2 regions of the Borborobacter xinjiangensis genome follow, and region 2 is predicted to be linked to the other one. Evidence: predicted binding sites of a transcription regulator. Region 2 holds the regulator's gene; the other holds the start of a gene.
The links. Region 2 encodes LexA, which represses DNA repair genes until DNA is damaged. Its sites were predicted from a motif close to TGTTCNNNNTGTGTTCNG; they were not measured.

Region 1 (5,396 bases), on a different contig from region 2:
CCGTCGTATTCTGGTCGATGCGGGAATCGGCCACGAGATGCGGAAAAAATAGACGAGTTGCATATGACGCCCGCGTCCGAACGAGGTCCGGAACACAGCATAGATGCATTTCACCGTGGCGATTTCTGGCTCGTTCAGCCACGCAACTCCGGTCATCGCGCAGGCATGGACGCGCTTATCCTGGCGGCGGCCGTGCCGACAAGCTTCAGCGGTCGCCTTGCCGATTTCGGCGCGGGTGCGGGTGCGGCCGGGCTGGCTGTCGGCTCGCGCTGCGCCGATGCGCGGATAGTGCTTGTCGAACAGTCGCAAGAAATGGCGCGCTATGCCCAATTGACGATTTCGCATTCTGGGAACGAACATCTCGCTGAGCGCATCTCGATTGTCGAAGCCGACGTGACGCTGGCCGGCAAGGCAAGGACGGCAGCCGGGCTCGCCGACAATTCCTTTGATTTCGTGATCATGAACCCGCCCTTCAACGCAGCCATCGACCGCTCGACGCCCGACCCGCTGCGCAAGCAGGCGCATGTGAAGAATGACGGGCTGTTCGAGAATTGGCTGCGGAGTGCGGCCGCGGTGACCCGGCCGCGCGGCGGCCTTGCCGTCATTTCACGGCCGGAGTCGCTCGCAGAAATTCTGGCCGCCCTGGATGGCCGTTTCGGCTCCGCGCAAATTATGCCCATACACCCCCGCCCCGATCGACCGGCAATCCGCATCGTCCTGCGGGCGCGGCTTGGAGCGCGCGGTGCGCTGACCCTGCACCCGCCGCTTTACTTGCATGATTCGACAGGCAACCGCCTTTGCGCCCGTGCCGAAGCCGTCAGCAATGGCAAAACATCGCTTTTCGGCGACTGACCGCTTCGGCGGCATTGCGGTTTCGGCGCAAATGCCTACATCGGAACCACGCCGCGCGGAGACCCTGACTAAGTGAGACGCCTGCTAAATCGCCTTCTTCCGAAATCAATGCGCTCGCAAGCGGTGACCATACCGGTCATTCGCCTGCACGGGACCATTATGGCGGGAGGCAGCCAGTTCCGGCCGAGCCTTTCGCTTGCCTCGACAGCGGGCGTGATCGAAAAGGCGTTCGCCTTTCCCGACGCGCCGGCCGTCGCCATCTCGATCAATTCGCCCGGCGGTTCGCCGGTGCAGTCGCGCCTGATCTACAAGCGCATCCGCGACCTTGCCGTCGAGAAGAACCGTAAGGTATTCGTCTTCATCGAGGACGTCGCTGCATCCGGCGGCTACATGATCGCTGTCGCCGGCGATGAGATCGTCGCCGATCCGTCGTCGATCGTCGGTTCCATCGGCGTGGTTTCGGCCTCTTTCGGCTTTACCGAGCTGATCAAGAAGATCGGCATAGAGCGGCGCGTCTACACCGCCGGCAAGAACAAGGCGACGCTGGACCCGTTCAAGCCGGAAAAGCCGGAAGACATCGAACGCCTGAAGGCGCTGCAGCTTGAAGTCCATGACACCTTTATCGACCTGGTAAAAGAGCGGCGCGGCGCGCGGCTGAAGGATGATCCCGAGCTGTTCACCGGGCTGTTCTGGACCGGAAAAAAGGGCCTGGAACTCGGCTTGGTCGACACGCTGGGCGACATGCGAACGGTGCTCAAGGACCGTTTCGGCGCGAAGACGCGGCTACACCTGATCACGCCGCCGCGCGGTCTTTTCGGGCGCAAGCTCGGCATTTTCGGCTCTTCCGAGCGGCCCGCTGCCGCCGAGATAGCTGCCGCTGCGGCAGGCGGACTCCTCGACGTGGTCGAGGAGCGGGCGCTGTGGAGCCGCTTTGGCCTTTGAAAACGGCGGGCGTTGCGCCTATTGTGAGATAGACCGAACTGAACGCCTGACCGGCCGTCAACAGTGGAGGACGTGAACATGCCGCAGCTCATTTTCTTCGCGCTGGTCGGTGTCGTGGCCTATTTCGGATACCGCTCTTTCCTCAAGGAAGCAGAGCGCGTGACGGCCAAGATTCGCCGCGCCGAGCAGCAAACGGCGAATGGCGCGACCGGCACGCTGGTCAAGGACCCGGAGACCGGCGAATATCGGCTGGCCAAGGATTGACCATCACGATCTTGAATTCAGCGGCCTGTATCGAAGACGCGCCGGCAAAGATAAATCTCGCGCTGCATGTCACCGGGCAGCGTCAGGACGGCTATCATCTCATCGAAAGCCTGGCGGTTTTCTCAAGATACGGCGACCGCGTGACGGTGACAGCAGCCAGAGAAGACAGTTTCTCGGTTGCCGGCCCGTTCGCAGCACAGATTCCGCTCGACGCCGGCAATCTCGCGATGCGCGCGCGCGATGCCTTGCGCAGGACCGTTTCGTCTGAGCGAACAATGCCGGTCGCCATTCTGCTTGAGAAGAACCTTCCGGTCGCCTCCGGTATTGGCGGGGGTTCGAGCGATGCGGCGGCGACCTTGCGGGCGCTGGCGCGACACTGGAACATCAAGGATGATCTCTCGGAACTGGCGCTGAGGCTCGGCGCCGACGTGCCGATGTGCCTTGTCGGCCGGCCGCTTGTGGCAAGCGGCATCGGCGAGATCGTGGAGCCTGTTGCCATGTTTCCGCAACTGCACCTGGTGCTGGTCAACCCGGGAGTAGAGATAGCAACCCCGGATGTATTCCGCGCCCTGCAGAACCGCCAGAATCCACCTTTGCCCCCCCTCCCCGAAGACCGCGGCGTGACGGCTGTGGTAAAATGGCTTGGCAAAACCCGGAACGATTTGGAAGTGCCTGCCAGGGCCGTTGCACCGACGATCGGCGACGCGCTCACGGCACTCGGCGGCGCAGGGGCATTGCTTGCGCGCATGTCTGGCTCGGGCGCCACCTGTTTCGGACTGTTCGAAACGCAAGATGCCGCGCGTCGCGCCGCCGGCAAGATTAGAGACATGGAGCCGGGCTGGTTCGTCGTGGCAACGTCCAGCACGCCTTGACGAGGATCATATGACCCAGGACGCACGCCCCTTCATTCCCGTCAGCATCGCGGTGCTGACGGTCTCAGACAGCCGCACGCTGGCCGAGGACAGGTCCGGCCAGACCTTGGCCGACCGCATCGCCGAGGCTGGCCACGTGCTTGCGGCACGCGAGATCGTCACCGACGATGTCGACAAGATCAGGGAGCGGGTCAGGAGTTGGTCGCAGGATCCGAAGATCGATGTGATCATCACCACCGGCGGCACCGGCTTCACCGGGCGCGACGTAACGCCGGAAGCGCTCGAGCCGATTTTCGAGAAGCGCATGGACGGCTTTTCGGAAGTGTTCCACCGCATTTCCTATGACAAGATCGGCACGTCCACCGTGCAATCGCGCGCCACAGGAGGCGTGCTCAATGCCACCTTCATCTTCGTGCTGCCCGGTTCGCCCGGCGCCTGCCGCGACGCTTGGGACGGCATCCTGAAGCCACAGCTCGATTATCGCCACATGCCCTGCAATTTCGTGGAGATCATGCCGCGCCTCGACGAGCACCTTAAACGGGGCGGCGGCAAGTCGGCCTGATCTTGGGGCCAATCGTCATTCAAAGCGGCGGCGCCACGCGAATCTCCGCCCGCAACCTTTTGGTCGCCAGACCACGCGCGATCGCCTCGGCATTTCCGGCATGGCGCGCGGCTGCCGACACCTGCGCCTTGCGGACGAGCAATCCCTCGCTCAGCGCCCGCCGTGAAGAAAATATCCGTGCCAGGAAAGGCGGCCGATCCGCATGCGAGCGCGAAAAGCGCGCCGGCATCGCCATCAATTCGACATGCTCCAGCACCGCCTCCTCCCAGCCGTCGACCAGGCGCGCACCGGGCTCCAACAACAACAGCCAATCGCTTTTGGCCTCGGCTATGCCCGCGGCGATGCCGCCACTTGCAAGGTAGCGGCAACCGGCCTGGTCGGCGACGCCGTCCGTGCGGTCGGAGGAACCGAGATCGCACACGATGACCTCGCGCACCGCGCCTTCCACTGCCGCGCCCACCAGGGATGCCAGCGTGCGGGCGAGCGCCTCTTCGTGATTCGATGTTTCGATGAGAACAGTCAGCATCGGCGGGGCGAATAGCGCAAATGCCAGCCATGCGCCAGTTACGAGCGTCGCGCCGCGAAAGTTCTTGCTTTGTTCACGTCCGAGTAATAGGAATAGTTTCATGACTCGCGGCGATTCGTTCGGAGCATCGGGCCAGAAATTGAAACCCGGCTTTCGGAGAATCCACGTTGGAAACGAGAAATGGAGCGCTTTTGTGCGTCCTTACGGGCACATGGCGCGCCAATGCGGACGAAAAGTCGATGGAACCGATAACACGCGCAGATGTTGCCGCCTTCAGGAGTGGAGGCGTTGCCATGGCCAATGCGATGATCGAGGAAAGTGGCGTCAGGATCCACGACGAGCGGCGCCGAGGGCGTGCCGCCGGCATCAATCCGAGCGGCAGGTTCGAGCCGGTCACGCGCCATGTCTTCGACGATGGCTGGAGCACCTTCGAAGACTTGCCGCCCTTCAAGACGGAGGTCCAGACGGAAAAGTCGCGCACTATCATCACGCGCAACAATTCGCCCGATATCTCCTTCGATCGATCGATCAACCCTTATCGCGGCTGCGAGCATGGCTGCGTCTATTGCTTCGCGCGTCCGACCCACAGCTATATGGGCATGTCGCCGGGGCTGGATTTCGAATCGAAGCTGTTCGCCAAGCCGGATGCCGCGCGACTGCTCGACAAGGAGTTGTCGAAGGAAGGCTACCAACCGCGCACCATCGCCATCGGAACGAATACCGATCCCTATCAGCCGATAGAGAAGCAGTGGCGCATCATGCGCGAGATTCTGGAGGTTCTGGAGGCGCGCCAGCACCCGGTCGGCATCGTCACGAAGTCGGCCCTGGTGGTGCGCGACATCGACATACTTTCGCGCATGGCCGAACGCGGACTTGCCAAGGTGGCGCTGTCGGTAACGACACTCGACCGCATGCTGGCCCGCACCATGGAGCCGCGGGCCGCAACCCCGACGAAGCGGCTGGAGGCGATCCGGCAGTTGAGCGACGCCGGAATTCCGACATCGGTTATGGTGGCGCCGATCATTCCGGGGCTGACCGATCAGGAGGTCGAGCGCATCCTCGACTCGGCCAAGGCAGCCGGTGCGCGCGAAGCCGGTTACGTCATCCTGCGCCTGCCGCTCGAGGTCAGTCCGATCTTCAAGGATTGGCTGCTGCGGCACTATCCGGATCGCTATCGCCACGTCATGTCGCTGGTTCGCTCGATGCGCGACGGCAAGGACTACGACGCCGAGTGGGGAAAGCGCATGAAAGGTACAGGCCCGTATGCCTGGCAGATCGGACGCCGCTTCGAGATTGCCGCGCGCCGGCTTGGGCTGAATGTCGAAAGGAGGCAACTTCGAACCGACCTGTTCGTCGCTGCGGCCAAGAAGAACGAACA
Region 2 (5,396 bases):
CGGTCGCGGAGCCAGCAGCCGCCTCGCACATGGAAATTCGGTGGGCTTCATGTAGCATAGAGGGTTGAGGGTGCAAGGGGGAGGCTCGGGCGAAGGCGCGCCCGCTCACCCCTGTTTGTTGGGGAGGGCGGATGAGGCGGGACGCGCCCGAAGTGGACGTGGCTGTCGCGGAAGCGGATGAGCGAACGCAGTTTGCATATCCGCCGGTCGATGCTTTGGCTCCCGCCGCGGTGCCTTCGGTCGGTACAGCCTCCGGTGCTCTCCCGATTTCGCGTGCCTCGTATCCGGCACGGCTGCTAGCGCTTGCCACGTCGCGTGAGCGAATGGCGGCTGGCCTGCGCGCCGCGCTCGAACTTGAGCTGGAACGCGGCACAGCCTACCTGCTGGTTCCGGTGTTTCTGGCGCTCGGCGCTATCGTCTATTTCGCCGCGCCGCGTGAGCCCGGCTTCTTGCCTTTGCTTGGGGCTGCTACGGTAGCGGCGCTTTTCCTGCTCCTGCTGCCATCGCGGCGCGTAACTTTGCGGCTGGCGGCGACAGCCATGCTTCTGTGTATTGCCGGGGCGCTGCTCGCCAAGACCGAAACCTGGCGCGCCGGCACCAGGATCATTGGCGGCGAAATCTCCACGCAGTTGACCGGGCGGGTTGTCACCATCGAAGCGATGGCCAGCGGACGCGTTCGGCTGACCGTCGACGTGGAAAGCACCGCTCGACCCGTATTGCGCTATGCACCGGACCGCGTTCGCGTCTCCGCGCGAAAGGTCCCGCCGGAAATCCGGGTCGGTTCGCAAGTGCAGGGGATTGTCAGCCTGATTGCACCATCGGGGCCGGTGCGGCCAGGAAGCTACGACTTTTCCTTCGAAAGCTATTTCGACGGCATAGGTGCGAGCGGCTACTTTATGCGCGGACCCGAGCTATTGCCGGATATGCCGCCGGCTTCGGGTCTCAGCAACTTTTCGATCCACGTGGAAAACGCGCGAAATGCCATCGCCAAGCGAATCCGCGACGGTATCGACGGGCCGGAGGGCGAGATCGCCGCAGCCCTTGTCGTGGGGGTAAGAGCCGGCATTCCTGACGATATCAGCGAGGCGATGCGCCGAACCGGTATTTATCACATCATTTCGATATCCGGCCTGCATATGGCGCTTGTCGCCGGCACGGTAATGGGCACGTTGCGCGTCGTCTTCGCGTTGTTTCCGGCATTTGCATCGCGTCGGCCGGTTAAAAAATATGCGGCTGCCGCAGCCTTGGCGGCGATAGCTGCTTATCTGTTCATCTCAGGCGCAGAGGTCGCGGCCCAGCGCAGTTTCATCATGCTGGCGATCATGCTGATAGCACTACTGTTCGACCGTGCGGCGCTCACCCTGCGCAATCTGGCGACATCGGCAATCATCGTCATCGTCATCTCGCCGCATGAGGTCATCGGTCCGAGCTTCCAGATGTCGTTCGCGGCGACTGCGGCATTGGTCGGAGCCTATGCGATCTGGTCCGAGCGTCGGTCTGCCAGCCTGCATCGAACCTCCTTAACCGATCGTCCGCTCACCAGCGCCATGTTGAGAAAAAGCTGGGGTTTCATGGCCGCACTCGCGGTGACGTCAATCGTCGCCGGGCTGGCAACGGCCGTCTTCGGCGCCTACCACTTCCAGCGCGTCTCGCCGCTCAGCCTCGTGGCGAACCTTGCGGTAATGCCCATCGTGTCTGTCTTCGTGATGCCGTTTGCCGTCGCCGGCTCCATTGCCATGCCATTCGGTCTCGATGGGCCGTTCTTCTTCGTCATGGCCAAGGGTCTTGCCGCAATGATCGCGGTCTCGCGATGGCTCTCGCAACACTCGCCCGTTGATGCGGTGGGGCTCATTTCTGTTCATTCCGTCGTGCTGTGGACCGTGGCTCTCGTCATCGCCACTATGGCCACAACCCGGTTGCGCGTCACGGCGTTGCCATTCGCACTCGTCGGCCTCGTCACGGTCGCAAATGTCCGCCCGCCCGACATATTGGTGTCCGAAGACGCTCGACTGGTCGCAGTGCCGGTGGGCGAACAGCGCCTGGCGGTTAATCGCGCACGCCCGAACGAATTCACCATCGAAAACTGGCAGCGTGCGCTTCGGGCAGAAAAGATACTGAAGCCGGACGTTCTTAAGATGGCCAATCCAAGCGCAGCCGGCACTTTGCCGCCAGTCACGGACGGTTTCGTGTGCGATGCCGGACTTTGCCTCGTACGTCATGTTTCAGGCGCAGTGATTGCACATGCGCTTGACGCGGCATCAGCCAAACCTGCATGCGGACAGGCGGCCGTAGTAGTGGTCGATGATGCGACGGCGAGTAATGTATGCGAAAACCGTCGGACGCTGGTGGTCACCAAACGCGAGCTTGCGAGATATGGGAGCGCTGCAATCCAATTATCCGAGGCAGCGACTGGTTCACGAGCCGAAATCAGCTTTGCCATTAGCCGTCCGTATCGTCCGTGGCATACTCAACGGCGCTTCTCGCGCGAGGCTCGTGGATTGCCGCCCTACCGCCGAAAGGCGCCTCGGCGGGCAAATGCGTCTAATGCAGATGCAACAACCAGTTCGGGAGACAGTCGGACGCTCAAATAAACGGACACGAGCAACAGCACATCTCACCCCAAGCGCCCCGGTCTCGCGTAAACGCACTCAAGTGGTATCCGGTGATGCCAGCGATTAGCCGAGGCCAGGGCATGACCGTAAGAGTGTAAGCCGGTTTCCGAAAGAATTCCTGGGTGTCGATTGGGGCGCATGGCGCTCCAAGGAGTAAAAGCTGGGGCGCAGAAGCTCCCGCAATCTCACCCTGTCATCTGGAAGCGAAGGGCTGGCCTCAACGCAATCGAGACCAGGGAAGGCGCACCTGCCGCCGAAAGACCCTCAGTAGCGGCGGATCAACCCGACCAGCTTACCCTGCACCTTCACGCGATCCGGTCCGAAAATGCGCGTCTCATAGGCCGGATTGGCCGCCTCCAGCGCGATTGACGCGCCCTTGCGGCGAAACCGTTTCAGCGTCGCCTCTTCCTCATCCACCAATGCCACGATGATCTCGCCAGGATTGGCGGTGCTGGCATTGCGAATGATAACCGTATCTCCGTCGAAAATGCCGGCCTCGATCATCGAGTCGCCCTTGACCTCCAGAGCGTAATGTTCGCCGCCGGCGATCATCTCCGGCGGCACGGAGATGGAATGGGTCTTGTGCTGGATTGCGTCGATCGGCACGCCGGCGGCGATGCGCCCCATCACCGGAATCGAAACGGAGGCGTTTGAATCGTCGTTCTCCGCCACAGGCCCGCGAGCAGGCTCGGGCGAGCGGCGCCCAAGGCTGCCTTCGATGACGCTTGGCGAAAACTTCGCGCGTTGCGGCGCAAGACCGGGCGCGATGGAATCGGGCAGGCGCAGAACTTCCAGCGCCCGAGCCCGATTGGGCAAGCGCCTGATGAAGCCTCTTTCCTCCAAGGCGGTGATCAGCCGATGGATGCCGGATTTCGAAGCAAGATCCAGAGCCTCCTTCATCTCGTCGAAGGAGGGTGGTATGCCCGACTCCTTCAGGCGTTCATGAATGAAGACGAGAAGCTCGTGTTGTTTGCGCGTGAGCATCGCCACCCCGAAGAATCAAAGAAAAACAAACCCGGAACAAACACTATCTGTTCCAGTTGTGTTCCGCAACCGTTTAAATCGGTGAAAAGTGGGAGAGAGACGCGTCTCGGAGCGCAGATCAGGAAAGGCTTCGGCTGAACTCGGCATCCAGCGATTCCGGCCGCTGTATGACGGCGAATTCGATAGCCACGCCATCCTCGAAATGGCGTACCACCTGTCCACGCATCGTTCCGAGCGTGACCTGAACGCCTAGGGCCGGCTTTACGCTGATTTCGATCGCAGCGCCCGACAGCGACAGATCGATGATCCGGCACTGATATTGTCGCCCGTCGGTGAGTTGCAATGTGCTCATTGGATTGCGCGGTGCGACACGCTCATGGCGGCGGTCTTCCGGCAGGTCGAGTTCATGCTTGTTGGCAAGCCATGTCAACTGTGCGGCGAGTTTGTCCTTCTTGCGGTCGGAGGCGATGATCGTCATCGCAAATCCGTCTTGCATAGTGCGGGTCACGACCCCCTCGACGCGGCCGATATGATCGATATAGGCGATGACTTTTTCGCCGGGGTTGCCGATGCGGTCGCAACGCAGCGCGACATTGCCCGGTGACATATCGACCACCTGGCAGGGGTGTTCCGTGCGATCTTCGAGCATGAAGCGGCCATAGATTTTCACGCGGACGCGTTGAAAGCCGCGCTTTTCTACCGCAGTTGGCGCCTGGTGGATCGCCGCCGCCCTCATGATGCCCCTGTTCGCTCGAATTCCCGCATGGCTGCGCCAGTTTCTAGCCGCTAAATTACGCCACACTGGTTAACGAGCCGTAGCCACGAGGGCGGCAGCGTGCCGTCGTCATTGGGCCACGCCAGGGGACTGCAAGGGCAGGGATCTACTCGTCGAGCCCGCCGGGAAGCACGACGAGGTGACGTATGCGTCGGCCACCACGGAGAGAATCAGCCGATTCCGAGAGCGTTTTCTGGCTGGGGGCGAGCGGCGGCACGGTGACGGCTGGACGGTTTTTCAGGAACATCGGCTCACAGTCGGGATCGACGACCCGAACCGACTCGATCAGCGCATCGGTTATGGGGTCGGCGCCAAGCCAGAACGGCCTCTCGCCTGGAGTGACAATGCCGATGGCGCGCGGGCTTTCCACGCCACCTTCAAGCGGCAGCAGAAGCAGCTCGAACGGATTGGATTTGCCGCACCGCGTGCGGCCCTCGAAAACGACGACGACGACGGACTTGGCATGAAAGACGCCGTAGGCCAGCCGCGCGAGCAGCCGCCTGTCCTTTTCGCGCCACAGGGAGGGAAATGAAAAGCCCTTGAGCTCGCGCCCATATGTGGCGCAAAGCCGGGTGCCGGCGAGGCGGAATACCGCTTCACCGCGCGTGTCGCGCTCCAGAATGAAAGTGTCGGCCAACAGCGTCTTGATGTCGGCCGGCTCGACCTCTGTCCGCCTCGGTGCGGGACGCCCGTCCCGCAGTCGATTCCAATAATGGAACAGGTCGATCGATCCGTTCTGTTTCATACCGCTCCGCTCCGCACAATCTGCCGTCCGGTGTTCCATCGACAAACAGAAAGGCGTTGTTCGAGGAACTACATGCGGGGCGAAGCAGGTTGCGTGCCAGAGCGTATGCCGGCTTGTTAACCGATCGGATGTGTTAAGGTTAATGATTGGTATACGTTGCGGAGTAGAGAGCTGTATGGCACGTTGAAACCACTCCAGCAGCGGTCGCCTCGCGGCGATCGGCAGCACTTCAGTCAAGGTTTTTGGGAGAGCAGGGGGGCTCGACCGGCCGTCCAGCAGA

Region 1: ACLKMW_RS18205 (PA0069 family radical SAM protein) is a predicted target of LexA. The motif match lies at 4,078-4,095, and genes of this name have one in related genera.

What each region holds. Positions count from the first base shown of each region.
Region 1 is NZ_JBLLVA010000018.1:95,477-100,872, forward strand. Features, by position in the region: gene ACLKMW_RS18170 (putative signal transducing protein) at 1-52, shown strand, start outside; gene ACLKMW_RS18175 (tRNA1(Val) (adenine(37)-N6)-methyltransferase) at 64-852, shown strand; gene ACLKMW_RS18180 (S49 family peptidase) at 925-1,794, shown strand; gene ACLKMW_RS18185 (hypothetical protein) at 1,873-2,058, shown strand; gene ACLKMW_RS18190 (4-(cytidine 5'-diphospho)-2-C-methyl-D-erythritol kinase) at 2,055-2,930, shown strand; gene moaB (molybdenum cofactor biosynthesis protein B) at 2,941-3,492, shown strand; gene ACLKMW_RS18200 (glycosyltransferase) at 3,512-4,018, opposite strand; gene ACLKMW_RS18205 (PA0069 family radical SAM protein) at 4,258-5,396, shown strand, end outside.
Region 2 is NZ_JBLLVA010000005.1:92,563-97,958, forward strand. Features, by position in the region: gene ACLKMW_RS08380 (ComEC/Rec2 family competence protein) at 132-2,591, shown strand; gene lexA (transcriptional repressor LexA) at 2,877-3,596, opposite strand; gene ACLKMW_RS08390 (PilZ domain-containing protein) at 3,715-4,332, opposite strand; gene ACLKMW_RS08395 (PAS domain-containing protein) at 4,478-5,116, opposite strand.